2 regions of the Methylobacterium sp. TK31 genome follow, and region 2 is predicted to be linked to the other one. Evidence: predicted binding sites of a transcription regulator. Region 2 holds the regulator's gene; the other holds the start of a gene.
The links. Region 2 encodes PhoB, which activates phosphate uptake and scavenging genes when phosphate is short. Its sites were predicted from a motif close to TGTCATNNANCTGTCAT; they were not measured.

Region 1 (14,683 bases), 1.2 Mb from region 2:
CTCGTCGCCTTCCTCGACCATCTCGACTACGTCGCGGTGGACGGGGCCGGCGACGAGGGCTGGGAGGATCTCGCCGCCAAGCTCGCGGAGCGCCCGGACCAGGTGCGGCCCTACTATCTCGCCACCTCGCCCGACCTCTACGGCTCGATCTGCCAGAACCTGTCGAAGCACGGCCTGATCGGCGAGAAGTCCCGCGTCGTGCTGGAGAAGCCCATCGGCAAGGACCTGAAATCGGCCCGGGCCATCAACGACGCCGTCGGCAAGGTCTTTCCCGAGGAGCAGATCTTCCGCATCGACCATTATCTCGGCAAGGAGACGGTCCAGAATCTCCTCGCCCTGCGCTTCGCCAACACGATCTTCGAGCGGCTCTGGACGGCCGACGTCATCGACCACGTCCAGATCACCGTGGGCGAGACCGTCGGGGTCGAGGGGCGTGCGGGCTACTACGACACCTCGGGCGCCCTGCGCGACATGGTGCAGAACCACATGCTGCAGCTCCTCTGCCTGATGGCGATGGAGAGCCCGCTCTCGCTGGACGCCAACTCGGTGCGCGACGAGAAGCTGAAGGTCCTGCGCGCCCTGAAGCCGATCACTCCGCACGACGTGCAGACCGTGACGGTGCGCGGCCAGTACGCGGCCGGCGCCGTCGGCGGCAAGCCCGTGGACGGCTACCGCACCGACCTCGGCGGCGACGTCGACAGCCGGACCGAGACCTTCGTCGCCCTGAAGCTCGAGGTGCAGTCCTGGCGCTGGGCCGGGGTGCCGTTCTACCTACGCACCGGCAAGCGCCTGCCCCAGAAGCTCTCCGAGATCGTGGTGCAGTTCCGCGCCTCGCCGTTCTCGATCTTCCCGGCCGAATCCTTCGGGCGCGAGCCCAACCGCCTCGTGATCCGGCTCCAGCCGGAGGAGGGCATCAAGCTCGAGGTCATGACCAAGGACCCGGGTCCCGGCGGCATGCGCCTGCGCCCGACCAACCTCGACATCTCCTTCGAGGAGACCTTCAAGCAGCGCTACCCCGACGCCTACGAGCGCCTGCTCATGGACGTGGTGCGCGGCAACGCCACCCTGTTCATGCGCCGCGACGAGGTCGAAGTCGCCTGGGCCTGGGCCGATTCCCTGCTCAAGGCCTGGGCCGACCGGCCCGAGCCGCCGCGTCCCTACGCGGCCGGCAGCTGGGGGCCCACCGCCGCCATCGCGCTGATCGAGCGCGACGGCCGGACCTGGCACGAGGAGATCCGCTGACGGGATGTCCGCCGGCTCCGAGCGGAGGTCCCTGTCGCCTGCGCGCGGGCGGCGCCGGGGCGTAGCCCTCATCCGTCGTCTCAATGGGATCGAGCGGATCTCGCCGGAGGCCTGTGCGCAGAACCGGGCTATAGTTCCGGCCTCTCTCGACAGGTCCCAGTCGAGGGATTACCAAAGGGGAGTATTTTTCCTTCCTGCTGCAGACGTCGCGGACCCATGAACAAGATCGAGACGGGCCTCGGCATCAACCGGCGCTATCTGCACGACGAAGTGGTCGACCGGATGCGCGACCTCATCCGCTCGGGTGAACTCGAACCGCGCGCACGGATCAACGAAAGCGAGCTGACCGAGCGCTTCGGTATCTCCCGCACGCCCCTGCGCGAAGCGATCAAGATCCTCGCCACCGAAGGCCTGTTGGAATTGCTGCCGAACCGGGGCGCCCGGGTCGCCAGCCTGTCGCAATCCGAGATCGAGGAGATGATCGAGGTCATCGCTGGCCTCGAGGCGACCGCCGCGGACCTCGCCTGCCGCATCGTCACCGATGCCGAGATCGACCGGATCTCGCGCGACCACGAGGCCATGGTCGCGGCCTGGCGGGCGGGCGAGGAGGGGGTCTACTTCGCCCTCAACCGCGAGATCCACGAGGCCATCATGCGGGCGAGCCGCAATGCGACGCTCGGGGGCATCTACGACAGTCTCTCGGGCCGGATCCAGCGCTCGCGCTACGCCGTGCACCAGACCCCGGAGCAATGGGCCCAGTCGGTGGCCGAGCACGAGCGGATGATCACCCTGCTGCGGGCCCGCGACGGCGAGGCGCTGGCTCTGCTCATGCGTGCCCATATCCGGGCCCGGACTCCGGTGATCGCCGAGAATTTCGGCACCGCCACCGGCGAGGCCCCGGGCTCGGCGGCCTGAGCCGCCATCGGTCCAAGCCGAACCCGGCCTGACGGACGGGCCGGGAGAAAGGCCTGGTCCTGCGCCGCGCAGCAGGTCGAGCTAGTTCCAGGTGTGCAGCACGGTGCGCCAGCCCTCGGGGCCGCGCTCCATCACGTTGACCCAGTTGCCCTCGAACCTCTTCCGGGCCCCACCCTCGCCGGGGCCGGTCATCGCCCAGCGCCCGGACAGCACGAGGACGTCGCCCTTCTCTCGCGCGGACTGGACGGTGATCCTGTGATCGTCGAAGCCCTTGGCCTTCAGGCCCGCGAAGAACGTCCTGATGTCGGCCGGTCCCGAGATCGCCGCGCCCTTCGGAATCACTTGCGCGTCCGGGGCATAGAGCGTGCCCAGGGTGTCCATGTCGCCGCTGTTGTAGATCCTGTCCCAGGCCTCCGCGGCGCTGCGTCCCACCGAAGCGGCCGTGTCGGCACGCGTGGCCGTGGGCAGGACGAGACACGCGGCCAGAGCCGCACCGAGAATTTGTCCGGTTGTCAGCATGGATGCCTCCCTCGCGAGATCCGGTCGATCCGACTCGCGAGGGAGATTTGGCAATTCAAATCGTCGTCAGTAAAGCGGATATGCGAAGACTTTCGCTTCACTGCAAGGCGACGGCGAAGTCGGTTCAGGCGGCGCGGACGGTGCCGAGGAACCGCGCCAGTTCCTGGGTCAGGTGCTCGGATTCACGCGAGAGCTCTGAGGCCGAGGCCAGGACCTGGGAGGCGGCCGCACCGGTCTCCTCGGCCGCGCCGGCGACGCCGGTGATGTTGGCCGTGACCTCGCCGGTGCCGGTGGCCGCCTCGCTGACGTTGCGGACGATCTCCTGGGTGGCCGCGCCCTGCTCCTCGACGGCCGCCGCGATGGACGTCGCCACGTTGCTGATCTCACGGATGCGCCCGCTGATGCTCTCGATCGCGGTGACGGCCTGACCGGTGGAGCCCTGGATGCGCCCGATCTGACCGCTGATCTCCTCGGTGGCGCGGGCGGTCTGGTTGGCGAGTTCCTTGACCTCGGCGGCGACCACGGCGAAGCCGCGGCCCGCCTCGCCGGCCCGGGCCGCCTCGATGGTGGCGTTGAGCGCCAGCAGGTTGGTCTGGCCGGCGATGCTGGCGATCATGGCGACGACGTCGCCGATCCGCGCGGCGGCGCTGCTGAGTTCCTGGACCTGCGACGCGGTCTGGGCGGCCTCGTCCACCGCCCGCTGGGCGAGCTGGGTCGAGCCGTCGACCTGCCGGCCGATCTCCTGAACCGAGGCGCCGAGCTCCTCGGCCGCCGCCGCCACCATGCCGACGTTGGAGGCCGCCTGGTCGGCCGCCGCCGCGACGGTGCTCGACTGCTGCGCCGTCTCGGACGCGGTGGTCGCCATGCTCTGGGCCGTGCTGCGCAGCTGGCCCGCCGCCGCGGTCACCCGGCCGAGGATGCCGCCGACGGCGCCCTCGAACCCGTCAGCCATCTCGCGCAACGCGGCCTTGCGCTGCGCCTCCGCGCCGGCGCGGGCGAGGCGGGTCTCCTCCTCCAGGGCGCGGCTACGCAGCAGGTTGGCGCGGAAGGTCTCCAGGGTATCGGCCATGGCGCCGATCTCGTCCTGGCGCCCGACACTCGGGATCTCGGTCTCCGCGTCGCCGTCCGCCACGCGCCGCATGGCCGCCGTCATCGCGCCCAGCGGCCGGGTGATGCCGCGGATCGTGTAGGCCATGGCGGCCAGCGCCATCAGGACGGATAGTCCGAGCATGACCTGGGTGGTCCGCACCGCGCCGGCGTGCTCGCTGCGCGCCGCCGTCTTGGCGGCCTCGCCGGCCTCGCCGTTGAGGGTCACGAGCTTGCGCATGGTGGCGCTGGTGGCGAGGTAGTTGGCGTTCATCGAGCCGCGGAACAGGGTCAGCACCTCGTCGCGCCGGGCCGGGTCGATCGCCTGGAGCTGGGTCCAATCCTGGCCCATCTGGGCGAGCTTGGCGCTGACCTCGTCGTAGAGGGCGCCCTCCTCGCGGGAATTCACCAGGGCCTTGTAGGCGACGCGCCGGGACTCGAGCTCCTTGGCCAGCGTCGCCGCCTGCGCGACGCTGTTGGCGCGCTCCTCGGCGGTATCGGCGACGATGTAGCGGAACTGCCAGAGCCGGATCCGCATCACCAGGGCGTTCATGGCGTGCGCGCCATCGACGGAGGGGAGGGCGTTGTCGGACAGTACCGTCATGCGGTCGCCGATGGCGTCCATCTTCGACAGGGACAGCAGACCCTGTCCGGCGGTAATGATGGCCAACAAGCCGAAAAGGCCGATCAAGGTCGACTTGAGGGAGAAGCGCATGGGAGGGACCGCGTGTCGAAGGGGTTCCTCTCTCGATTAGTCGATCTCCCTTAAGATTGACTTGCGCACCTACAAAATGCAATTATAGGTTGAATTACAAATTCTCGTGATGACCTTAGTGGCACGCTCTTCGGGGCGTCATGCCGCGGCATTGATCGAGCGCAGGCCCGCCACGAGGTCCGAGAAGCGGTCGCCCTGGACGATGACGTGGGCGCGCAGCCGTTCGGAGGCGCCGACCTCGTCGCCGGACACGATGGCGGCGACGATGGCCTCGTGCTCGGCTAGCGACTGGCCGAGACGGTTGCGGGCGCGCAGCTGAAGGCGCCGGAAGGGCGCGAGCCGGCGGTGCAGCTGGCGCGCCTGCTCCTCCAGGAAACCGTTCCGGCAGGCCCGGTAGATCACCGTGTGGAAGATGTAGTTCTCCGCGTAATAGGTCTCCGGGTCGCCGGCGGCCGCCGAGGCGGCGCAGGCGGCCAGGGCCGCCTTGAGGGCCGCCTCGTCGTCCGGTACGAGGCGGCGCGCCGCCAAACGTCCGCACGAGGCCTCGATCTCCGCCATCGTCTCGAACATCGCGATGAGGAGCTGCGGATCGGGAGCGCTGACGATGGCGCCGCGCCGCGGCTTGATCTCCACGAGGCCGGTCACCGCCAGCTGCAGCAGCGCCTCGCGGATCGGCGTGCGCGAGACCCCGAAGCGCTCGGCGAGCTCCATCTCGTCGAGGCGGGCGCCGATGGCGAGGCGCCCATCCACGATCTCGGTCTCGATGGTCTGCCGGAGGCGGCCCGACTGGTTCATGCGCTGAGGTCCCGGCCCGTTTTAATCCCGCCGACTCGCAAAAATCAGGCGTCCATCATTATTCAATCGCATTGACAAAATATACAAGACGTCGTTTCATGTATAAATAAGTCGCATCGCAGTATAAATGCTGCGCCGCAAAACGAAGCGGCCGGGCGCCGGCCCAGGGAGAGACACGCCATGATGCTGACACGCCGTGCCCTCGTCGCCGGCGGCCTCGCCGCCCCCGCCATCCTGTCCCTGGGCTCGCGCGCCCGGGCGGCCACCACCCTGAAGCTGTCGCACCAGTTCCCCGGCGGCACGATCGACGAGGGCGACTTCCGGGACCGGATGTGCCGCAAGTTCGCTCTGGCGCTGGCCGAGCGCTCGAAGGGCGCCCTCGAGGTGCAGGTCTATCCCGGCTCGTCCCTGATGAAGACGAACGCCCAGTTCGCCGCCATGCGCAAGGGCGCCCTCGACCTGTCGCTCTATCCCTCGCCCTATGCCGGCGGCGAGGTGCCGGAGTTGAACATCGGCCTGATGCCGGCGCTGGTGAGCTCCTACGAGCAGGCCATCGCCTGGAAGAAGGCGCCGGTGGGGCGCAAGCTCACCGAGATCCTGGAATCCAAGGGTATCATCCTCGTCTCCTGGGTCTGGCAGGCGGGCGGCGTCGCCAGCCGCGAGCGTCCCCTCTACGCGCCGGCGGACGCCAAGGGCCTGAAGGTCCGGGGCGGCTCGCGCGAGATGGACCTGATGATGAAGCAGGCCGGAGCGGCCACCCTGTCGATCCCGTCGAGCGAGTCCTACGCCGCCATGCAGACGGGGGCCTGCGACGCGGTCATCACCTCTTCCACCAGCCTGATCTCGTTCCGCCTGGAGGAGCTCGGCAAGGCCCTGACCTCGGGCCGCGAGCGCTCCTACTGGTTCATGCTCGAGCCGATCATGATGTCGAAGCTCGCCTTCGATCGGCTGCCCAAGGACCAGCAGGACCTGATCATGACCATCGGCGCCGAACTGGAGCCGTTCGGGCAGGCCGGCGCCAAAGCGGACGACACCAAGGTCGAGGAGATCTTCGCCAAGGCCGGCGCCAAGGTGCAGAACCTCGACGAGAAGACCCTGGGCCAGTGGCGCGACATCGCGCGGGACACGGCCTGGAAGGACTTCGCCGGCAAGTCGGCCGGCTGCGCCGAACTCCTCAAGCTGGCGGAGCAGGTCTCGTGAGCCACGCCTTCGACGCGGCATCCGCCGCCGCCGAGACGCACACCGCAACAGAGCCCCGGGTTCCGGGGCTCCTCGGCACCATCGACCGCTCCCTGAAGGGCGTCAATCACGTCATCATGCTGCTGGGCGGCATCGCCCTGGTCTGCGCCTGCCTGGTGCTCAGCTACAGCGTCGTCATCCGCTACGTCCTGCACGAGCCCACCGACTGGCAGGACGAGATGGCGGTGTTCCTCATCGTCGGCGCCACCTTCTTCTCGGCCGCCGCCGTGCAGGCCAAACGCGGCCACGTCGCCATCGAGGCGCTGACCGGCCTGCTCTCGGCGCGGGTCAACCGCGCCCGCCTGCTGATGGCGGACGTGATCAGCTTCGTCTTCGTGGTGTTCTTCGCCTGGAAGAGCTGGACCCTGCTCCACGAGGCCTGGGTCGACGGCCAGGTCTCGCAGTCGAGCTGGGGGCCGCCGCTCTGGATCCCCTATGTCCTCATGGCCGCCGGCATGACCCTGCTCGGCATCCAGTTCGCCCTGCAGATCGCCGAGGAGGTCCTCTACGGCGCCGAGAAGGCCGGCTGGGCGAACCCGAAGATCGGCCTCGGTGCCGATCTCAACCGTGACACGCAAGGGCGTCCCGGCCTGACGCCGGACGGCACCCGGCCCCTCGGCGATCCCCTCGCCAACACCGTACCGGACACGAAGGTCACCGGGAGGCATCCATGAGCGTCGCGGCCATCGGCTTCCTCTATGCGGGCGCCACCCTGAGCGCGATGCTCGCCGGCATTCCCATCGCCTTCGCCCTGGGCTTCGTCGCCCTGGCCTTCATGTATTTCTTCATGCCGGGCGCCTCCCTCGATACGGTGGCGCAGAACGTCTACGAGGAAATGGCCTCGATCACCCTGCTGTCGATCCCGCTCTTCATCCTGAAAGGCGCGGCGATCGGGCGGTCGAAGGCCGGCCAGGACCTCTACTCGGCCATGCATGCCTGGATGCACCGCATCCCCGGCGGCCTCGGCATCGCCAACGTCTTCGCCTGCGCGCTCTTCGCCGCCATGGCGGGGTCGAGCCCCGCGACCTGCTCGGCCATCGGCTCGGCCGGCATCCCGGAGATGCGCAAGCGCGGTTACTCGCCGGGCTTCGCCGCCGGCATCATCGCGGCGGGCGGGACGCTCGGCATCCTGCTGCCGCCCTCGATCACCATGATCCTCTACGCGGTGGCGGCCGAGCAGTCCCTGGGGCGCCTGTTCCTCGCCGGCATCGGGCCGGGCCTGCTCCTCGTCGGCCTGTTCGCCGCCTGGTCGGTGTACCGCTTCCGCGCCGAGTACGCCGCCGCGAAGGTCGCCTACGAGCGGAACGGCACGCAATCCGCGATCCTCGCGGAGGACACCTACAGCATGCGCCAGCGCTTCTCGACGCTGCCGCGGGTGCTGCCCTTCGTGATCCTGCTCACCGGCGTGATGGTGGCGCTCTACGGCGGCTACGCCACCCCGTCGGAGACGGCGGGTCTCGGCGGCCTGCTGGCGCTGGGCCTGATCGCCGTCATCTACGGCGTCTGGCGCCCCCGCGACGTCAGCCCGATCCTCACCGCGACCCTGCGGGAATCGACCATGCTGATGCTGATCATCGGCATGTCGCTCCTCTACGCCTACGTGATGAGCTACCTGCACATCTCGCAGTCGGCGGCGGCCGCGATCGTGGCGATGCAGCTCTCCCCCTGGGTGCTGCTGGTGACGATCCTCGGCCTGGTGATCCTGCTCGGCTTCTTCCTGCCGCCGGTCTCGATCATCCTGATGACGGCGCCGATCATCCTGCCGCCGCTCAAGGCCGCCGGGTTCGACCTCGTCTGGTTCGGCGTCGTGATGACCATCACCATGGAGATGGGTCTGATCCACCCGCCGGTGGGCCTCAACATCTTCGTCATCAAGAACATCGCCCCCGACATCCCGCTCAAGGACATCATCTGGGGCACGCTGCCCTTCGTGATCCTGATGGCGGTGGCGATCCTGATCCTCTGCCTCGTGCCCGGCATCGCCATGTGGCTGCCGAACTGGCTTCTGCCCACCACGCGGTGACGGCGGGCGTCGCGCAGGCGACCCCTCCGAGATCGGACACGGCCCCGGACGGGGCGTGCGACGGGCCCACGGCCGCGCACGTCCCCCTCCGGGGCCGATTGCGTTTTCGGGGCCACCGCATCCCTGGATCACCGGATCAGAGGAAAATGCGCGCCTTTAATCCTTTGAACACGGGTTGTTAACGAAGCGGTAACCATACCGGGCATCAATGGTCTGGTAAGGAATCGCGAGAGCCCGTGACTGACACAAGCCCTCCCCGCAGACCCGTTCAGCTTCGCGGCCGCGCCTTCAAGTCCTTGGTGCTGGCCCCGGAGACACCGCTTCCCGATTGGTTCGCCGATCTGGACGAGGCGCTCAAGCGCTCGCCGACCCTGTTCGACGGGCGCGCCCTGATCCTCGACGTGGCGGGGCTGGCGCCCGCCGCGCCGGACCTCGACAGCCTGCTCGCCGAACTCGGCAGCCGGCGGATCCGCATCCTCGGCATCGAGGGTACGGACGTGTCGCTCCTCGGACCGGGGCGCCCGCCGCTCCTCGTTCGGGGACGGCCCTCGGACACGATCGAGATCCCGGCCCAGCCGGAGCCGGAGCCCGAGGTGCCGCCGGCACCGCCCGAGCCGGCCACGACCTCCCTCACCATCGAGGGCTCGGTCCGGTCCGGACAATCCATCGTCCACCCCACCGGCGACGTCACCGTCATGGGGTCGGTCTCCTCCGGCGCCGAGATCCTCGCCGGCGGCTCCATCCACGTCTACGGCGCGCTGCGCGGCCGGGCCATCGCCGGTGCCGCCCGCAACCCCCGCGCCCGCATCTGCTGCCGCAAGTTCGAGCCCGAGCTTCTCGGCATCGACCGCCTCGTCCGCACGGCCGAGGAGATGGGCAACCACCTGCGCGGCAAGGCCGTGCAAATCTGGCTCGATGGCGGCGCCATCAAATTCGCATCCTTGGATTGAGGAGACAGCTCATATGGCCAAAGTTCTGGTCGTGACATCAGGCAAGGGCGGCGTCGGCAAGACGACGACGACGGCGGCCCTCGGCGCGGCCCTCGCGCAGGCCGGCAAGAGCGTGGCGGTGGTCGACTTCGACGTCGGCCTGCGCAACCTCGACCTCGTGATGGGCGCCGAGCGGCGGGTCGTCTACGACCTCATCAACGTGGTCAACGGCGACGCCAAGCTCAACCAGGCCCTCATCCGCGACAAGCGGCTGGAGAAGCTCCACCTGCTGCCCGCCTCGCAGACCCGCGACAAGGATGCGCTCACCGACGAGGGCGTCGCCCGCGTCATGGACGAGCTGCGCGAGAAGTTCGACTGGGTGATCTGCGACTCGCCGGCCGGCATCGAGCGCGGCGCCACGCTGGCCATGCGCCACGCCGACGTCGCCGTGGTGGTGACCAACCCCGAAGTCTCCTCGGTGCGCGATTCCGACCGCATCATCGGCCTGCTCGATTCCAAGACGCTTAAGGCCGAGCGCGGCGAGACGATGGAGAAGCACCTCATCCTCACCCGCTACGACCCTGCCCGGGCCGATCGCGGCGACATGCTCAAGATCGAGGACGTGCTCGAGATCCTCTCGATCCCGCTGCTCGCGATCATCCCGGAGAGCATGGAGGTCCTGCGCGCTTCCAACGTCGGCTGCCCGGTGACCCTGAACAACCCGCTCTGCGCCCCCGCCCGCGCCTACACCGACGCCGTGCGCCGCCTCAACGGCGACGCGGTCCCGATGTCGGTCCCCACCGACAAGAAGTCCTTCCTCGACAAACTCTTCACCCGGAGGGCAGCATGAGCCTCCTCAACATGTTCAACCGGCGCGGTTCGGCGCCGGTCGCCCGCGACCGCCTGCAACTCATCCTCGCCCATGAACGGGCGGGGGTCGGCGGCTCCGATCTCGTGATGGTGCTGCGCGAGGAGATCCTCGCGGTCATCGCCAAGCACGTCGAGGTCAACAGCGACAAGGTCCAGATCCGCCTCGACCGCGGACAGGACATGTCGACCCTCGACATCGACATCGAACTACCGCTCACGGCCGCCACCAAGGCCGGCCCCGCGAAGGTCAAGGCGGCGAAGCTCGCCGCCGCATGAGCCTCCGCGCCCCCGTCCTGGCCGGCACAGCCGTCAGGCTCCGATGAACAACCCGGCGAGCGTCGCGCTCGTCAGGTTGGACAGGGTGCCGGCCAGGATCGCGCGCAGGCCGAACCGGGCGATCTCCGCCCTGCGCTCCGGCGCGAGGCTGGCGAGACTCGCGAGCTGGATCGCCACCGAGGTCAGGTTGGCGAAGCCGCAGAGCGCGAAGCACAGGATCGCGGCCGTGCGCGGATCGAGGCTGCCGCCCTTCAGGACCGGCGAGAGCTGCGCGTAGGCCAGGAACTCGTTGAAGGCGATCTTCTGACCGAGCGCCCCGCCGACGAGCCCGGCCTGCTCCCAGGGCACGCCCATCAGCCAGGCCAGGGGCGCGAACACCGCCCCGAGGATGCCCTCGAGGCTCAGGGCGGGATAGCCCGCGAGGCCTCCGGCCCAGCCCATGAAGCCGTTCAGCAGGGCGATCAGCCCCGTGAACGCGATCAGCATCGCCCCCACCGAGACCGCGACGGCCAGCCCCTTCTGGGTGCCGTCGGCCGCCGCCTCGATCACGTTGACCGCCCGCGTCTCGCCGAAGGTGACCTGCGTGGAGGTGACCCGGCTCGGCTCCGTCGTCGGCACCAGGATCTTGGCGAAGAGGAGCCCGCCCGGCACCGCCATGGCGCTGGCGGCCAGCAGATACTCCATCGGCACGCCGAGCGCCGCGTAGCCGGCGAGGATCGTGCCCGCGGTGGAGGCGGCCCCGCTCGACATCACGGCGAACAGTTCGGCCGAGGTCAGCGCCGTCAGGAACGGACGCAGCGCGATGGCGATCTCGCTCTGGCCGATGGCAATGGTGATCACCGCCGAGAAGGTCTCGATCCGCGAGGTGCCGATCACCCGCTGCAGCACCGCGCCGATGCCGCGCGCGGCCGCCTGCATCACGCCGAAATGGTAGAGCACCGCGATCAGCGCCGAGACGTAGAGGATCTGCGGCAGGATGCGCAGGGCCAGGATGAAGCCGCTGCCCCCGAACAGTTCGAACATCCGCGGTTCGACGAGGCCGCCGAACAGGAACGCGGTGCCCCGGTCGCCGTAGTTCAACACGGTCTGAACAAAGGACGCCGCCGCCGCGAGGCCGGCCCGGCCCGCCGGAATGAACAGCACCAGGGCCCCCAGCGCCACCTGCAGCGCCAGGGCCGAGAGCACCACACGCGGGGAAATCGCCCGCCGATTCGTGGAAAACAGCACCGCGACGGCCAGCAGCAGGGCGAGGCTCGCGCCCGCGTGGATAAGTTTCTCGACCATGCCGCCCCACTGTTTCGACGGGGTGGAGCAAGCCCGATGCCGGGACGCTTGTCGCCTCCGAAGTGGAGGCATCCACCGCGACCCGCCCGGGACGGATCATCCGCCCAGGCGCGCATCCTCCCGCCACGCTTCGCCGGGGCGACGAGAGGGGTGGCCATCTCTCTGTCGGGCTGCCGTGCCTGTTGCCCGCAACCGTCACGACACTGTCGCCCAGACTTGCGATCCAGCACCGCGACCGTCGGCGGTTTGCCGGCAACAGGGCCGCCCGCATGCAGCGCCTCCTCACCGACACCACCGCCCTCCCGTGCCTGCTCTTCGCGATGGTGTTCGACGCCGCGGGGCGCGGGCGCCTGCTGGAGCCGGGCGGCGGCCTGCCCGAGCCGGTCGACGCGGGATTCCTCTGGCTGCATCTCGACCTCGTCGATGCGCGCCTCGACGGGCTGATCGGCGCCGGGCGCCTCGGTCCGCCCGCGCTCGCCGCCGCCACCTTCGCCCGGGACGGGCATCAGCGCGTGGTGATCGAAGACGCGGATCTCGGCCTCGTGATCGCCGACCGGGAGCGCGAGTTCGGCGGCCGGATCGAGGACGAGCCGGCCGGGCGCCTGCACTGCGTGCTCGGCAAGCATCTCCTCGTAAGCGGGCGCCGGCACGCCACCGCCGCCGCCGAAGCCGCCCGCGACGCGGTGTTGGCCGGGCGCCGGGTGACGGCCCCGGCGGGCCTGCTCGAGATCTTCGTCGCCGGTGTCGCCGCCTCCCTCGACGCCTCCGCCCGCCGCTTCTCCGATGCCCTCGACGCCATCGAGGACCGGATGCTGGACGAGGATCAGCCCGACGATCCCCGGCCGCTGGCTCCGATCCGCCGGCAGGCCGTGCGCCAGCACCGACAACTCGCGGGCTTGAGCGCGGTCTTCCACCGCCTCGAATCCGAGACAGAGGAGGACGACGACGCCCTGCCGGAGGCGGTGGTCAGCATGGCCGCCCGGGTGGTCCAGCGCCTCGATTCGCTACATCGCGACATGTTGGTCCTGTCCGAGCGCTCGCGCCTGCTGCAGGACGAGATCGCCGGGCGCACGGCGGCCGAGACCAATCGCCAGCTCTTCACCCTGTCGATCCTCACCGCCCTGTTTCTGCCCCCGACCCTGGTGACCGGCGTGTTCGGCATGAACACCAAGGGGCTGTTCCTCGGCGAGTTCGAGAACGGCTCGCTCCTCGCCCTGGCGATCTGCGGCGCCGCGGCGCTGGCGGTCTACGGCGTGATCCGCCGGCTCGGGCTCGTCAAACGGCGCGCCTGATCGTAAGCCGGCTCTCCGTCGGGCCGCGCGGAGCCTGAAAACACCGCGGCCGCCGCAAGATCGTCATCGAAGCGTCACGTCCCGTCGCGAACGGTGCGCCAAACGCCCCTGGGAGCCTTTTCCGCATGGACTTCTTTCGCCGCTTCACCGTCCTGATGTGCGCGCCGAACTTCGACCCCGACGATCTCGAGGGCGTGCGCGTCCAGCAGATCATCGGCTCCGTGGAGAAGCTCGGCTTCGAGGTGGTGCGGGCCCGGCGCGTCGAGGACGCCGCCATCGCGGTCCAGACCGATTCGGCCATCGGCTGCATGGTGGTGGACTGGGGCAAGCGCGGCCTCGACGGCAAGGCGGCGGCGCTGATCAACCTGATGCGCAAGCGCGGGCTGGAAATGCCCATCGTCATCATGGTCCGCCGCAAGCGCCTGGAGGACATTCCCGTCGAGGTGCTGGACTTCATCGACGGCTACATCTTCCTCGCCGAGGAGACCCCGGACTACATCGCCCGCGGCCTGGTGAGCCGCGTGAAGCAGTACGCCGAGACCCTGAAGACGCCGTTCTTCGGCGCGCTGGTCGACTATGCCGAGCAGGGCAACCAGCTCTGGACCTGCCCGGGCCACAACGGCGGCATCTTCTACAACCGCTCGCCGATCGGGCGGATCTTCGTCGAGCACCTGGGCGAGGCGGTGTTCCGCGACGATCTCGACAACTCGGTGCTCGATCTCGGCGACCTCCTCGTCCACGAGGGCCCGGCGCTCAAGGCGCAGAAGGAGGCGGCCGTCATCTTCGGGGCGGAGAAGACCTACTTCGTCCTCAACGGCACCTCGGCCTCCAACAAGATCGTGCTCTCGGCCCTGGTCGCCGAGGGCGACCTCGTGCTGTTCGACCGCAACAACCACAAGGCCGCGCATCACGGCGCGCTGTTCCTCGGCGGCGCGATCCCCGTCTTCCTGGAGACCGACCGCAACGCCTACGGGCTGATCGGGCCGATGTACCACGAGGCCCTCGACGAGACCGTCATCCGCCAGAAGATCCGCGACAATCCGCTGATCACCGACCAGGAGGCCTGGCGGCGCGAGCGCCCGTTCCGCGTCGCGGTGGTCGAGCAGTGCACCTACGACGGCACGATCTACAACGCCCAGATGATCCTCGATAAGATCGGGCATCTCTGCGACTACATCCTGTTCGACGAGGCCTGGGCGGGCTTCATGAAGTTCCACCCGCTCTTCGCCGGGCGCTTCGCCATGGGGCTCAAGGGTCTCGACGAGACCTCGCCGGGCATCATCGCCACCCAGTCGACCCACAAGCAGCTGGCGAGCTTCTCCCAGGCCTCGCAGATCCACACCAAGGACAGCCACATCCGCGGCCAGACCCGGCGCATCGAGCACCGACGCTTCAACGAGACCTTCCTCGTCCACGCCTCGACCTCGCCGTTCTATCCCCTGTTCGCCTCGCTCGACGTCGGCGCGCAGATGATGAAGGGCCGCTCCGGCGTCGTCCT
Region 2 (14,683 bases):
CTTCTACTATGGCAGCTTCCATGGCCTGAAGTCGGTGAACCTCAACTTCCACGACCGCCAGGTCACGGCGCTGATCGGCCCGTCGGGCTGCGGGAAGTCGACCCTGCTGCGCACCTTCAACCGGATCTACAGCCTGTATCCGGAGCAGCGCGCGGAGGGCGAGATCCTCCTCGACGGCCAGAACGTCCTGGATTCCCGGGTCGACCTCAACGAGCTGCGCTCGCGCATCGGCATGGTGTTCCAGAAGCCGACCCCGTTCCCGATGTCGATCTACGACAACGTCGCCTTCGGCCTGCGCCTCTACGAGAAGCTGCCCAAGGCCGACCTCGACGTGCGCGTCGAGGAATCGCTCCGCAAGGCCGCCCTCTGGGACGAGGTGAAGGACAAGCTCAAGCAGTCCGGCATGGGCCTCTCCGGCGGCCAGCAGCAGCGCCTCTGCATCGCCCGCACCGTGGCCCAGCGTCCCGAGGTGATCCTGTTCGACGAGCCGACCTCGGCCCTCGACCCGATCTCCACCGGCCGCATCGAGGAGCTGATCGAGCAGCTGCGCTCGGAATTCACGATCGTCATCGTCACGCACAACATGCAGCAGGCGGCGCGCATCTCGCAGTTCACCGCGTTCATGTATCTCGGCGAACTGGTGGAGTTCGGGCCGACGACGCGCATCTTCATGAATCCCGAGAAGCGCCAGACGCAGGACTACATCACCGGCCGCTTCGGCTGATCCTCGGCAGGTCGGAACCGACCCGTGCGGGCCGGTTCCGGCCCGCGCCAGACACCATCAGGGCGGGCACCCGACAGGAGGCCCGATCGAGGAGCACACCCATGCCCGACCACATCGTCACCTCCTACGACACCGACCTCGAGGATCTGCGCCGCTCGATCTCCGAGATGGGCGGCATCGCCGAGAAGATGATGGCCGAGGCCGGACAGGCCCTGGTGCGCCGCGACTCGGCCCTGGCCCAGGCGGTGATCGCCGCCGATGCCCGGCTCGACACCCTCCAGCGCGAGATCGAGGAGCGGGCGATCCTGCTCATCGCCCGGCGCCAGCCCCTGGCCATCGACCTGCGCGAGACGGTGACGGCGATCCGCGTCTCGAACGACATCGAGCGCATCGGCGACCTCGCCAAGAACGTCGCCAAGCGCGTGGTGGCGATCGCCGACCAGATCCAGCCGCAGAAGATCGTCATCGGCGTCCAGCACATGAGCGACCTGGTCCAGGAGCAGCTCAAGGACGTGCTCGACGCCTATACCGGCCGCGACATCAAGGCGGCCCTCCACGTCTGGGAGCGCGACGACGCCATCGACGCGCTCTACAACTCGCTCTTCCGCGAACTCCTGACCTACATGATGGAGGATCCGCGCAACATCTCGTTCTGCACGCACCTGCTGTTCGTGGCCAAGAACATCGAGCGCATCGGCGACCACACCACCAACATCGCCGAGACGATCCACTACCTCGTCACCGGCGAGAACCTCCTGGCCGAGCGCGAGCGCCCGAAGAACGACGCGTCCAACTACGCCACCGTGGACCTGCCCGGCACGGTCTGACCCCGCGCCGATCTGATCGAAAGCGCACGATGAGTACGCGTATCCTGATCGTCGAGGACGAGGAGGCCCTGACCCTCCTCCTCCGCTACAACCTCGAGGCCGAGGGCTTCGTCGTCGACTCGGCTGCCCGCGGCGACGAGGCGGACCTGCGCCTGCAGGAGCAGGTCCCCGACCTCGTCCTGCTCGACTGGATGCTGCCGGCCCTGTCGGGGATCGAGCTCTGCCGCCGCATCCGCGCCCGGCGCGAGACCGAGCGGCTGCCGGTGATCATGCTCACCGCGCGGGGCGAGGAGGGCGACCGCATCCGCGGCCTCGGCACGGGGGCGGACGACTACATCGTCAAGCCGTTCTCGGTGCCCGAGCTCCTCGCCCGGGTCCGGGCCCTGCTGCGCCGGGCCAAGCCCGCCCACGTGGCCAACCTGCTGGTGGCCGGCGACATCGAGCTCGACCGGGTCAGCCACCGCATCCGCCGGGAGGGCCGCGAGATCCATCTCGGGCCGACCGAGTTCAAGCTCCTCGAATTCCTGATGCAGAGCCCCGGCCGGGTGTTCTCCCGCGAGCAGCTCCTCGACGGGGTCTGGGGCCACGACGTCTACATCGACGAGCGGACCGTCGACGTCCATGTCGGGCGCCTGCGCAAGGCCCTGAACCGCCCGCGCCAGAGCGATCCGATCCGCACCGTGCGCGGCTCGGGCTACTCCTTCGACGAGATGTTCGAGGCGGAGGCGGAGTAGCCGACCCGGCGCCGAGCCGTGCCCGCCCTCAGGCGAACGGCCAAGCCCGCCGCTAGGCGAACGGCCAAGCCCGCCCTCAGGCGAACAGCCGAGCCCGCCGCCTAGGCGAAAAGCATCGTGTCGGTGGGGAGGTGCACGGTGAAGGCCTTGCCCTCGTCGATCCAGCCCGGGCCGGCGGCGCCGTGGTTGATGCCGGCGGCCTCCTCGGCATTGCCGGCGAAGTGGTGCTGGCCGGTCTGAGTGTTGAAGAAGCGCTCCAGGGTCACGCTCCCCGGCGCACCCGCATCCGCATAGGCCTCGAAGGCGACGCCCTCGTACTTGTAGGTCGGGGCGGTCTTGATGACCTGGTCGCGCTCCGACACGCTCGTGGTGAAGAAGTGGGCGTTCGAGGCGGTGTCGAAGAACCGGAACACGTCGACGGTGCCCGCGCCCTTGGCCGGGGCCGCCCACGGCGTGCCCTCGTAGCTGAACCAGGGCAGCGTCTGCTGGATCTGCGCCTTCTCGGCCGTGCTCGTCGTGTAGAAATGGTCGCCCGTATGGGTGTCGTAGAACCGGTACACCGCCGTGACGGCGCCCTCGGCCGGGGCGCTGGCGACGGGAGGGCTGGTGACGGTGGGGCTCGCGACGGGCGTCACGGACGCCGCCGGGACCACCGGAGCGCCGTAGAGGGCCTGGATGCCCGCGATGTCGCCCGCCCCGAGGGCGGTGATGGAGGGGTTCAGGACCGCGTTCATCACCTCGGGCTTGGCGTTGTAGTGGTCGAGGCCGAGGGCGTGGCCGATCTCGTGCAGGGCCACCACCGCGAGGTCGACGTTCTGGGTGCTGACCACCCGGGCGCCGGCGGCGTGCCAGCCCTCGCCGCTGTCGAAGGTCACGGCCGCCGACTGCATGCGCTGGCCGCTGTAGGAGTAGTTCGCGTAGCCGAGCGTGTTGCCGAGGCCGTCGATGCCCCCGAGGGTGAAGTCGATCTGCGCCGCCGCCGTGGAGGCGACCTGCTGGAAGGTGATGTTGGCGTAGGACGCCCAGGCCGCGAAGGCGCTCTGGAGGATGCCGACGAAGGAGGACGGGATCGTGCCGTCGAAGGCCCAGGTGACGATGCCGCCGCCCGTGCCCGCCGCGCCCGCGCCCCAGCGCGGTCCCTCCAGCGCATAATCCCCCATTCGCCATTCCTCCCGTCCGCGCGGGCCAGGGTCGGCGGGAGGCGTTACGAATGTCTTAACCGGCGGCCCCGCCCCCGGGGCGTATCCTCACACGATGCTGCGCACCACGCCGCCATCCACCCGGAGGGCCGCCCCGCTGGTGGCGCTGGCGGCGGGGCTGCAGATGTAGGCGACCATGCTGGCGACCTCCTCGACGGTGGCGAGGCGGCCGATCAGCGAGGTCGGGCGGTGCTCGGCGACGAAGGCCCGGCCGGCCGCGTCGAGGTCGACCGCGCCGCCCGTACCCCCGTCCTGCCCCTGGGCCATGCTCTTCATGAACTCGGCGACGCCCTCGGACAGGGTCGGGCCGGGCAGCACGCTGTTCACGGTGACGCCGCTGCCCGCCACGGTCTCGGCGAGGCCCCGGGCCACCGCGAGCTGGGCCGTCTTCGTCATCCCGTAATGGACCATCTCCACCGGGATGTTCACGCCGGATTCGCTGGAGATGAAGACCACCCGGCCCCAGCCGCGCTCGACCATGCCGGGGGTGTAGGCCCGGGACAGGCGCACGCCGCTCATCACGTTGGTGTCGAAGAACCGGTGCCAGTCCTCGTCCGGGATCTCGAAGAAGGGCTTCGGCTCGAAGATGCCGGTGTTGTTCACCAGGATGTCGACGTCCGGCAGTCCGGCGACCACCCGGGCCGCCCCGTCCGGGTTGGCGACGTCGCCGGGCGCCCCGATGAAGCCGGCATGGCCGGTCTCGCGCTTCAGGCGCTCCACGGCGTCGCGGACGCGGTCCTGGGTGCGCCCGTTGATGGCCACGTTCGCCCCGAGCTCGCCCAGGGCCTTGGCAATGGCGTAGCCGATTCCGCTGGTGGAGCCGCTGACGAGGGCGCGCTTGCCGGACAGGTCGAGATGCATGGGATCGTCCTTCGTGAGGGCCCGGCCCCCGTGCGGCCTCTGCCCGCCCGCGGGCCGGGCCACGGGTGGCCTTCGTCCGGTTCAACGCGCGGGACGGGCGCTGGTGCGATCGGCGCGGCCGCTCAGCCCCGCGGGCTGCGCCGCAGGACGCTGGCCACCGCGCCGAGGCTCGCGAGGCCGACGGCGCACCACAGGGTGGCGGCCACCGGACCGGCCGGCGCGCCGCCCTGGTGCAGGCCGAAGATCACCGCCACCAGGGCGGCGCCGAAGGACTGGCCGGTGAGGCGGGCGGTCGACTGCATGCCGCTCGCCCCGCCGCTGCGCTCGCGCGGGGCGCTCGTGATGATGACCTTGTTGTTGGGCGACTGGAACAGCCCGAAGCCGAGGCCGCACAGGGTCAGGCGCCAGGCGATGTCGAGGTGGGACGCGCCCGGCGGCAGCAGGGCGACCGCCGTCAGGCCGCAGGCCATCAGGCCGAGGCCGGCGCCGCCGAGGAGGCCCGGCGCGTAGCGGTCGGCGAGGCGCCCGGAGATCGGGGCCATCAGGGCGATCGCGATGGGCCAGGGCGTCATCAGGAAGCCGGTCTGCGTCTCGGACAGGCGCAGCACGTCCTGGAAATAGAAGGGCAGGGCGACGTAGGCCATCATCTGCGCGCCGAAGGAGGCGATCGAGCTCACCATCGACAGGGCGAAGGCGGGGATCCGCAGGAGGTCGACCGGCAGGAGCGGCCGCGCCATCCGGGTCTGGGTCCAGACGAAGACCGCCCCCACCGCCACCGCCGCGCCGATCTCGGCCAGCGCCACGCCCCGGCTCGCCGGGTCGCCGAGCCCGTCGACGCCGATGATGAGGAGCCCGAAGGTGAGGGCGTTGAGGACGGCGCTGCGGATGTCGAAGCGCCCGCCGCTGCGGGGCGTCACCGGCAGGGTGCGGGCCCCCACCGTGAGGGCGATCAGGCCCACCGGCAGGTTGACGAGGAACAGCCAGGGCCAGGTCGCCACGGAGAGGATGGCGGCCGCCACCGTCGGCCCCGCGGCGGAGGCCATCGCCACCACGAGGGCGACGTTGCCGACGCCGCGCCCGATCAGCCGGTGGGGATAGATGAAGCGCACCAGGGCGATGTTCACGCTCATGATCCCGGCCGCGCCCAGCCCCTGCGCGATCCGCGCCGCCACCAGCCAGTCGAGGCTGGGAGCGAAGGCGCAGGCCACGGAGGCCGCCGTGAACAGGACGAGCCCGGTCAGGTAGACCCGGCGGTAGCCGAGGATGTCGCCGAGCGAGGCCAGCGGCAGTAGCGAGGCCGTCACCGCGATCTGGAAGCTGTTGGTCACGAAGATCGCCGCGGAGGGCTCGACCGCGAGGTCCTTGGCCATCACCGGCAGGGCGACGTTGACGATGGCCCCGTCGAGCACCGCCATGGTCATGGCGAGGCCGATCGCGAGCAGCGCCAGCATGCGCTCGCGCACCGGCAACCCGTCCGTCCCGCCATCCATCCCGCCCTCCGTCGGGGGCTTCGCTTCGGCGCTTGGGGCATCCTTCGTCATGGACGGACCCCTGGGACGCGGCGCCGGGTTTCGCAAGGGGCGGCGCGTTCCGAGGTGTCCTTTGTCACCTCGGCCGGGCGGTGCTCGGCTCGGATCCGCCCTATGTCACGGCGGACGCGCCCCGCTGCGCGCCGCTGCCGGGAACTCAGATGGACGCGCTTCTCAAGATCTCCGCCCTCGTGCTGGCGGCCCAGATGTCCCTGATGCCTGTGTCCCTGGCGCCCGCCATTGCCCAGCCGGCCGCCCAGACTTCCGCCGCCGCGGAGGCGACGCCCCTCGGCATCGGGCTCGAGGGCTTCGCCTATCCCTACCCGGTCTTCTTCCTGGAGCGGATGCGCGACGGCGAGCGCCAGCGCCTCGCCTACATGGACGTGCCGGCGGAGGGGCAGGCGAACGGGCGCACCGTCCTGCTCCTGCACGGCCGCAATTTCCCGTCGAGCTACTGGCAGCCGGTGATCCAGGCGCTCAGCCGTGCGGGCTACCGCGCGGTGGCGGTCGACCAGCTCGGCTTCGGCAAGTCGGCGAAACCCGTCGGGCCCTACACCTTCGACGCCATGGCGGCCGACACCGTGGCGCTGCTCGATTCCCTGAGCCTGGCGCGGGTCGACGTGGTGGCGCATTCCATGGGCGGCATGCTGGCGGTGCGCCTCGCGCGCAATGCCCCGACGCGGGTCAACAGCCTCGTCCTCGAGGCGCCGATCGGCCTGGAGGATTACCGGTTCACGGTGCCGCCGGTCTCCGACGCCACCCTGCTGCGCCTGGAGGGCGACGCCACGGCGGAATCCTACCGCCGCCAGCTCATGACCAACTACGCCCTGTCGCTGCCGGCCTCGGCCATCGAGCCCTTCGTGTCGCTGCGCGAGCGCGTGAAGGGGTCGGGCGAGTATCCGCGCTGGCTGCAGTCCTTCGTCAATTCCTACCAGGCGATCTGGGGCCAGCCGGTGGTGCACGAGATCCCGCTGATCGCCGTCCCGACGCTCTTCGTCATGGGCGAGAACGACCACAACGCCCCCGGCAAGCCCTTCGCGCCGGAGGCCCTGCGGGCCGGAATGGGGCGCAACGCCGAGCATGCGCGGACGCTGGCCGGCCAGATGCCGAGCGGCCGCGCCGTGGTGCTGCCGGGCATCGGCCACCTCGTCCACATGGAAGCGACGGACCGATTCAACGCCCTGACGCTCGAATTCCTCGACGGTCACTGAGCGCCGGGCCACCGCAACGGGAGATACGTCATGAGTCAGAGCCTCGATGTCGGCGTGATCGGCCTCGGCCGGATGGGCCGCGGCATGGCCGCCAGCCTGGTCCGGGCCGGGCACCGGGTCCGGGTCTGGAACCGCTCGCCGGGCGCGGCGGAGGGGCTCGCGGGGGTGACGCCGGTGGCGAGCGCCGCCGAGGCCTTCGCGGGGGACGCGGCGGTGACCATGCTGGCGGACGACGCGGCCCTGCGGGCCGTGATCGTCGAGGGCGGCCTCCTCGACGGCGGCACCCGCCCGGGCCTGCACCTCTCGATGAGCACGATCTCGGTGGCCCTGGCGCAGGATCTCGCCGCCATCCACCACCGCGCCGGCGTGCCCTACATCGCCGCTCCGGTCTTCGGACGCCCGGACGTCGCCGAGGCCGGGGCCCTGAACATCGTGGCGGCCGGCGACCCGGAGGCGATCGCCCGGGCCCAGCCGCTCCTCGACGCCATGGGCGCCCGAACCTGGGGCTTCGGGCCCGCGCCGCACCGTGCCAACGCCGTCAAGCTCGCGGGCAACTTCATGCTGATCGCGGCGATCGAGGCGATGGGGGAGGCGGCGGCCCTGGCCGAGGGGCACGGGGTGGCGGGGGCCGATCTCCTCGACCTCCTGACCAGCACGCTGTTCGCCTCGCCGGTCTACAAGAACTACGGCGGCCTCATCGCCGCCCGGCGCTACGAGCCGCCGGGCTTCAACCTCAAGCTCGGCGCCAAGGACGTCGGTCTGGCGCTCGCCGCCGCCGGGGCGGCCGGCGTGCCGATGCCCTTCGCCAGCGTGCTGCGCGACAACCTCATCGAGGCGATCGACCACGGCGACGCCGACAAGGACCTCGCCGCCCTGGCGGAAGTGGCCCGCCGGCGCGGCCGGACGACCTGACCTCCCGCGCCCGCCGGCTCAGCGGGCGAAGACGAACAGCGACACACCGACCACCACCGGGACCAGGGCGACGACGCCGATGAACAGCGGCATGATCCAGCCGCTGCCGTTCTCGGGCTTGGCGGCCTCCCGCGCCTTCGGCGGCGCCGCCTCGGTCCTGCGGGCGAGGGCGATGCGCTCATGCGAGGGCGCGTTGCCCGCCGCCTCGTCGTCGGTGCCGAGCTGCGACAGGCCGGGATCGTAATGGGCGACCTTGTCGCCGGTCCGGCCGCTGTCGATGTCCGCCTTCAGCATGGCGGTGGTGGGCCGGTCGGAATCGGGCGGCGTCTCGACCGCGAGGTTGCCCGGGGCGGGCGGCGTTTCAGATCGCAAGGTCATCGGGGGCTCCGTGTCGGGGCGCGTATCGGTCGAGGGGGCAACGCGCCATGGCCTCGCCCGTTCGCCGCCGCCCAGCGACGCAGGCGCGCGACGCGGGCTCAGGACCGGTCGGAGGCGTCGCCCTTCGGCTTCGGGCTCGGGTCCGAGATGTGGCGCAGATTCTCCGGCGGGGTCGCCGCCTCGACCGCCTCGACGCTGGCGATCGATCCGCCCGAGACGGCATCCCGGCGCGGGAAGTCGGAGGCGATCCGGGCCGCTTCCGCCTCGCCGCCCGGGTCCGATTGCAGCGTGTGCTGCAGGCGGTCCGGCAATCCGACGTCCCGGGCCTCGTCCTGGCCCAGATCCTGGCCGTTACGATCGGTGTAGGGGTCGAAGTCGCGCAGGTTCGGGCGGGCGGGGGCGTCGGACGGCTTGCGGGTATCGGACATCGCGGGGCTCCGGGGCGGGGGATCACAGGATGGCATGGATCACGGGATCCAAGGATCACGGGACGGCTGGCGTGACGGAATCGGCTTGGCCGGAGACCGCGCCGCGGGGATCGTCGGGCGGGATCGGGGCGTGCCCGACCCCGTCGGGTCTTCCGCAGGCTGCCACCGCCGAGTCGATAACCGCCGCCGGATCGCTTTGTTTCGCCTCGGCCGGGCCCGCGCGGCGAGGGGCCGCGGTGGCGGGGCGCCGGCGCCGTCAGGCGGCGCCGCGGGCCATGATGCCCGTCCCGACCACGCGGTCGGTCGCCTGCGCCGTGACCTGGTTCCGGCCGTTGTGCTTGCTGCGGTAGAGCGCGGCATCGGCCCGGGTCACCAGGCTGTCGCTGGTCTCGCCGGGCCGGAACTCCGCGACCCCGAAGGAGCAGGTGCGCGCGCCGGCGACGGGCAGGGGCGTCGCCGCCAGGCGCTGGCGCAGGCGCTCGGCGAGGGCGATGGCGGCGTCGAGGCCGGTCCCCGGGCAGACGATCATGAACTCCTCGCCGCCCCAGCGGCCGAGGGTGTCGGCGGGCCGCACGCCCTCCGCCAGGACCGCCGCGAGGGCGACGAGCACCCGGTCGCCGACCTTGTGGCCGTGGCGGTCGTTGATCGCCTTGAAGTGGTCGACGTCGGCCAGGATCACGCAGAGCGGCGCGCCCTGCGCCTGGGCCGCCTCCGCCGCGGCCTCGAGGGCACCGTCGAGCCGGCGCCGGTTGTCGAGGCCGGTGAGCAGATCGGTGTTGGCGAGGCGCTCGAGGTCACGCGTGCGCTCGGCGACGCGGACCTGCAGCGAGGCGTTCATCTCGCGCAGGTCCTGCATCAGCCGGGCATTCTCCTCGAAGGCGCGGCGCAGGCGCCGGACCATCGTGTTGAGCGTGGTCGCCAGCGCATGCAGTTCGTGGCGTCCCCCCGCCGTCAGCTTCAGGGGCCGCGCGCCCAGGGTATCGGCGTCGAGATGCGCCAGGAAGCGGCTGATCTGCGCCAGGGGCCGGCCGACCATGTGGCGGATCACCATGAAGAAGATCAGCCCGAGCACCAGCGACTTCAGCGCCGAGTTGATCAGGATCACGATCAGGGTGTTCTTGACCCGGTCGATGGCGATGGCGTCGTTCGAGTGGAGCGTCCACGCGCCGGTCGGATAGCGCTGGCCGTCGCGCTCGGTGTGGACCAGGGCGAAGGTGCGGCTGATGGGCCGGCCGTAGCCGGGGTCGACCGGGGTCTCGCCGCCGTCGCGCGCCACCCGCACGGCGCTGCCGTCCGGCCCGGTCACGGTCCCGAGGGCTTGGACGCGCCGGCCGCTCTCGTCGCGCACCTCGACGCCGAGCACGGCGGGCAGCTCCGTCATGCCGGTCAGGATGCCGGTGAGCACGGCGGCGTTGAAGCGCCACAGCGCGTCCTCGATCCCGGGGCTGAAGGTCCGCTCCATGGCGGACAGGTCCTCCTGCAGGCGATCGCTGGCGCGGCGGTACTCGATCGCCATCTGGACCCCCGTGAGGGCCACCGCCACCACGATGTAGCAGCCGAAGATGATCCGCATCAGGCGGGTCGCGAGGGCGCGGCTGGGGATCGGGACTTCGACGCCCGCGGGCGGACCGGCGGGCGCGGCCCTCCATCGACGGAACGGCGATCGGCGCATCGGCGACCCTACTCGCTGGAGAGGAAGGACGAATCGTAGACCGCCCGGAGGGTGGCGCGGTCCTCCGGCGCGGACCACGCCTCGACGATCTGCCGGAACGCGTCCGTGGGGCGGACCTCCGCCAGGATCGCGTCGATCCGGTCGATGACGGCCCGCCCCCAGGGCGTGCGCGCGCACATCACCCGGCTGAAGACCGGAGCCGGATTCTCGGTCATGGGCAGCCCGATCCAGGGCCGGGGCTCGCCCAGCGCCCGGGCGTAGTAGGCCGCGATGTCGGCGTACTCGATCACGTAGTCGAGGCGTCCGTTCTGGAACATGCGGAAGGCCTCGTCGAACTCGGAATGCAGCTGCGGCGCGCCGGCCTCCCGCAGGATCGGGTCGATGGCCGGCCCCATCGACCGGTTGCGCAGGACGCTGGTGCGGAGCTCCGGATGCTCCGTGAGCAAGCTCCGCAGCGAGAGCGGCGAGAGGGCGTCGAAGCGGGCGCGCGCGTCCTCGCGGACCACGATGCGCAGGGGATAGAACAGGCCCGTGGGCCGGGAGAAATACGCGAAGGCCTCGCGCTCCGGCGTCCGGACGCCGCCCACGAAGCACCACGCCGCGCCCTGCTTCATGCCGCTGATCGCGCGGGGAAACGGCACGGTGATCGTCTGGTGCGCGTAGTCGTCGAGGTGCGTCATCAGGAGCTGCCGAACCCGATCCGAGATCCCGGTATCGGCTTCGGGGCCCTCGGTGATCATGTAGGGGGCGGCCGTGTAGACGGTCCAGGTGATCTGCCGGGGGGCTTGCCGGCTCGCCGGGGCCGGTGCGTCCGCCTCGCCCGCGCGTGCGCGCGCCGCGAGGGCCAGCCCGACGCATCCGGCGAGGGCCGTGAGGCGGAGGCGAGACCGCGGGCGTCGAAGGGAGCGGGCCATCGCTACGGCCAGTCCGCCGCCGTGGCCGGGCGGCTCAGCGCACCGACGGCGGGACGGCCCTGTCGGAAGCGGTGGCGGTGAAAGCCTTGCGGCATGGTCGGCGATCCGGTTGCAAATCTCCCGACTCATGCCACCGCAAGGCTCAATGACAGGTTAACCGAGGCGCAGGAGAACGTTCTGTGCAATGGTATGACAATAGGCAATCGTAAGTCGGCTCGGGCAAGCATGATGTTCGAAGGTCGATCTTCCGGCGAAAGGCTGAAATGCAATTGGTTTTTTTGGGCAGATTTTGATTCCGAGATGTTTAGCGGATTGCTTCGTGTGTCGAGAAGTCTTGCGATCTGTCCGGTATGATGGCCTGGTCTGCGAAGACACGTGGGATGTCCGCGTCCACGGTTTCGTGCTGTCGAAGACGGAGGCTCCCTCAGCGCCGAAGATGGCCGAGCGGCAGGGCGGTCGTGTACTTCACCTGTCCCAGGGCGAAGCTGGAGCGGATGCTCGCGACCCCGGGGATCCGGGTGAGGTAATCGAGCACGAGCTTCTGGAACTGGCCCAGATCCTCCACCACGACGCGCAGCATGTAGTCGGCCTCGCCGCTCATCAGGTAACACTCCATCACCTCGGGACGGTGGCGCACCGCCTCGTCGAAGGCCTTGAGTGTGGTCTGGGTCTGCTTCTCCAGCGTGACGTGGACGAAGACGTTGACCGTCAGCCCGAGGGCGATCGGATCGGCCACCGCGACGGAGCGTTGGATGACGCCGCTGGCCTTCAGGTCGTTGATCCGGCGCCAGCACGGCGAGGTCGAGAGCCCGACCTCCTGGGCCAGCTCGGCGACGCTGATCTCGCTGTCCCGTTGCAGGCGTTCGAGGATGCGCAGGGAGGCGTCATCCAGCGTGATCGATCGTGGCGGCATGATCTGTCCCCGAGCCGGTAGAACGCGGCATGTTCTTCCGATTGTCCCGCTCTAGCCGGAAAACCGGGACGAACATACCGGCTCGCGGGACATAAACATCCCAGGATGCGGCCCCGTCCGCGACCTGTCCGCGGACCCTCCCCATGGCCGATTCCTGCTCGCCGCGTCTGGCCTCGCCACCCTTGGCACCCGCCCGTCCCCGCATCGCCGTGCCGACGGGGGTCTGGCTCGGCCTGATGGTGCTGTTCTGGGGTCTGAGCTGGCCGGCGATGAAGCTCTGTCTCGAGGCCGCTCCGCCCCTCTGGCTCGCGGCCCTGCGCTTCGCCAGCGCCGGAGCGGTCCTGTTCGGGCTCCTCGGCCTCACCGGCCGCCTGCGCTGGCCGCCCCGGGCCGACTGGCCGGTGCTCGCCAGCGTGGGACTCCTGCAGATGATGGCCTTTACGGCCCTCGGCCTGATCGCGATGCGCCACACCGATGCGGGCCGGGCGGCGCTGCTGGCCTATACGACGCCGGTCTGGGTCCTGCTCGGTGCCGGCCTGGTGCTGCGCGAGCGCCCGTCGCGCCGGCAGGGCGTCGCGATCCTGCTCGGCCTCGTGGGCGTCGCCGTGGTGTGCTCGCCGATGGGCATGGATTGGACCGATCCCGACGTGCTCCTGGGCAACGGCCTGCTGCTCGTCTGTGCCCTCTGCTGGGCCGGGGTCATCCTGCATGTCCGCCGCCACCGCTGGCGGGCGCATCCCCTCGACCTCGCCCCCTGGCAGATGCTGCTCGCGGCGGTCCCGCTCGCCGTCGCCGCCTTCGCGGTGGAGGGGCCGCTCGCCGTCGCCTGGTCGCCGCGCCTCGTCGGGCTCCTGGTCTTCATCGGGCCGGTCGCGACGTCGCTCTGCTTCGTGATCTTCGCGACGATCGGCCGGCGCATCGACAGCTTCACGATGGCGAACGCCACCCTCGGGGTTCCGGCGGTGGGCCTCCTGTCCTCCGCCCTGCTGCTGGGCGAGCGCCTCGGCCCCGCCCTGCTGGTCGGCCTCGGCTGTCTCGCCGCCGCCCTGGTCACCGCGGCGCAGGACGCGCGCCGCCCCTGACCCGGACCGGATCTGGTCCCACTCCTGCTTTCAAGAGTCCTGCTTCCGGGAGTCCTGCTTCCGAGCGGGGCACGGTGACGAGACGGATCGAAGCGACATGCAGGACGACGAGACACGGGTGGAGAGCCGGGACCGAGTGGGCTCGATCTGCCGCTCCCTGCGCCGGGCCATCGTCGAGCGGGCGATCATGCCCGGCGACCGCCTGCCCGAAGATGCGCTGGGCGAGCGCTTCGGCGTCAGCCGCACCATCGCCCGCCAGGCCCTCGGGCAGCTGGCCGGGGAGGGGCTGGTGGAATTGCGGCGCAACCGCATCGCCGTGGTGGCGACCCCGAGCTGGGCGGAGGCGCGGGACACCTTCGACGTGCGCATCAGCCTGGAGCGCCTCGTGGTCGCGCGCCTCGCCGGCCGGCTCACGCCGGACCAGCAGGCGGCGCTCGACGCCCATATCGGCCGGGAGGAGGCGGCCCAGGGCGGCGCGGACGGGGCCTCGATCCGGCTCGCCACCGAGTTCCACCTGCTGCTCGCGCAGATGACCGGCAGCCCGGTGCTGGAGCGCTACGTGGCCGAGCTCGGCTATCGCTGCGCCCTGGTGCTCTCGCTCTACAGCCGGCCGCATTCCGCCGAGTGCGGGGTGAGCGAGCACCGCGCCCTGGTCGCCGCCCTGGTCGCGGGCGACCTTGAGCGCGCCATGGCGCTGATGGACCACCACCTCGACGCGGTGGCCGAGCGGGCCCGGATCGTCGCGACCCCGCCGCGGGAGCGCGACCTCGGACGCCTGCTCGCGCCCTATATCGAGCCCGTGGGCGGCTGAGGGTCGCTCAGGTGTTCAGGCCGTGCCGGCTGAGGATGCGCTCGGCGCTGTCGTTCCAGACCTCCATGGTCACGATCAGGCCGTCCCGCACCGTGAACCGGTCGACGTAGCGGTTGCCCTCGAAGGGCGTCCCGTCCGGCCATGCGCCGTAGAGCGTGCCGAGGCTGTAGACCGTGGTGACGCCCTCGCCCGGCACCACGTCGAGGCGCTCCATCCGCTTCTTCACCCAGGCGTAGCGTCCGGCGTTGAAGGCCGTGACCCCGCGGGGATGGCCGAAGGTGCGCCCGCCCGTGAACACGATGGTGATGCCCGGCGCCATGTAGGTCGCCGCCCGCTCGGGGTCGGGCACCATTGAGGCTTCGAGATAGGCGGTGACGTTGGCGGCGTCGCGGGCGGTGGCGCTGGCGGTGGTGTCGGTCGAAAGCGCGGTCATGGCGGAATCTCCGGGGGCACGCTCCTCCCTGCCGCAAATGCCGCCAAAGTGCATG

Region 1: the regulator PhoB is predicted to act here: its motif matches at 12,087-12,103, upstream of ACXJY8_RS16045 (CorA family divalent cation transporter).

Annotation. Positions count from the first base shown of each region.
Region 1 is NZ_CM143964.1:3,470,829-3,485,511, reverse strand. It holds gene zwf (glucose-6-phosphate dehydrogenase) at 1-1,242, shown strand, start outside; gene ACXJY8_RS16100 (GntR family transcriptional regulator) at 1,459-2,157, shown strand; gene ACXJY8_RS16095 (YybH family protein) at 2,239-2,676, opposite strand; gene ACXJY8_RS16090 (methyl-accepting chemotaxis protein) at 2,801-4,477, opposite strand; gene ACXJY8_RS16085 (GntR family transcriptional regulator) at 4,616-5,272, opposite strand; gene dctP (TRAP transporter substrate-binding protein DctP) at 5,453-6,472, shown strand; gene ACXJY8_RS16075 (TRAP transporter small permease) at 6,469-7,185, shown strand; gene ACXJY8_RS16070 (TRAP transporter large permease) at 7,182-8,534, shown strand; gene minC (septum site-determining protein MinC) at 8,771-9,484, shown strand; gene minD (septum site-determining protein MinD) at 9,498-10,313, shown strand; gene minE (cell division topological specificity factor MinE) at 10,310-10,609, shown strand; gene ACXJY8_RS16050 (NupC/NupG family nucleoside CNT transporter) at 10,643-11,893, opposite strand; gene ACXJY8_RS16045 (CorA family divalent cation transporter) at 12,163-13,185, shown strand; gene ACXJY8_RS16040 (Orn/Lys/Arg family decarboxylase) at 13,311-14,683, shown strand, end outside.
Region 2 is NZ_CM143964.1:4,683,378-4,698,060, forward strand. It holds gene pstB (phosphate ABC transporter ATP-binding protein PstB) at 1-724, shown strand, start outside; gene phoU (phosphate signaling complex protein PhoU) at 826-1,551, shown strand; gene phoB (phosphate regulon transcriptional regulator PhoB) at 1,581-2,285, shown strand; gene ACXJY8_RS21885 (matrixin family metalloprotease) at 2,387-3,445, opposite strand; gene ACXJY8_RS21890 (SDR family NAD(P)-dependent oxidoreductase) at 3,533-4,345, opposite strand; gene ACXJY8_RS21895 (MFS transporter) at 4,468-5,835, opposite strand; gene ACXJY8_RS21900 (alpha/beta fold hydrolase) at 6,036-7,085, shown strand; gene ACXJY8_RS21905 (NAD(P)-dependent oxidoreductase) at 7,116-7,997, shown strand; gene ACXJY8_RS21910 (hypothetical protein) at 8,016-8,375, opposite strand; gene ACXJY8_RS21915 (hypothetical protein) at 8,474-8,803, opposite strand; gene ACXJY8_RS21920 (sensor domain-containing diguanylate cyclase) at 9,060-10,376, opposite strand; gene ACXJY8_RS21925 (TIGR02285 family protein) at 10,484-11,389, opposite strand; gene ACXJY8_RS21930 (Lrp/AsnC family transcriptional regulator) at 11,814-12,302, opposite strand; gene ACXJY8_RS21935 (DMT family transporter) at 12,446-13,384, shown strand; gene ACXJY8_RS21940 (GntR family transcriptional regulator) at 13,482-14,195, shown strand; gene ACXJY8_RS21945 (nuclear transport factor 2 family protein) at 14,203-14,628, opposite strand.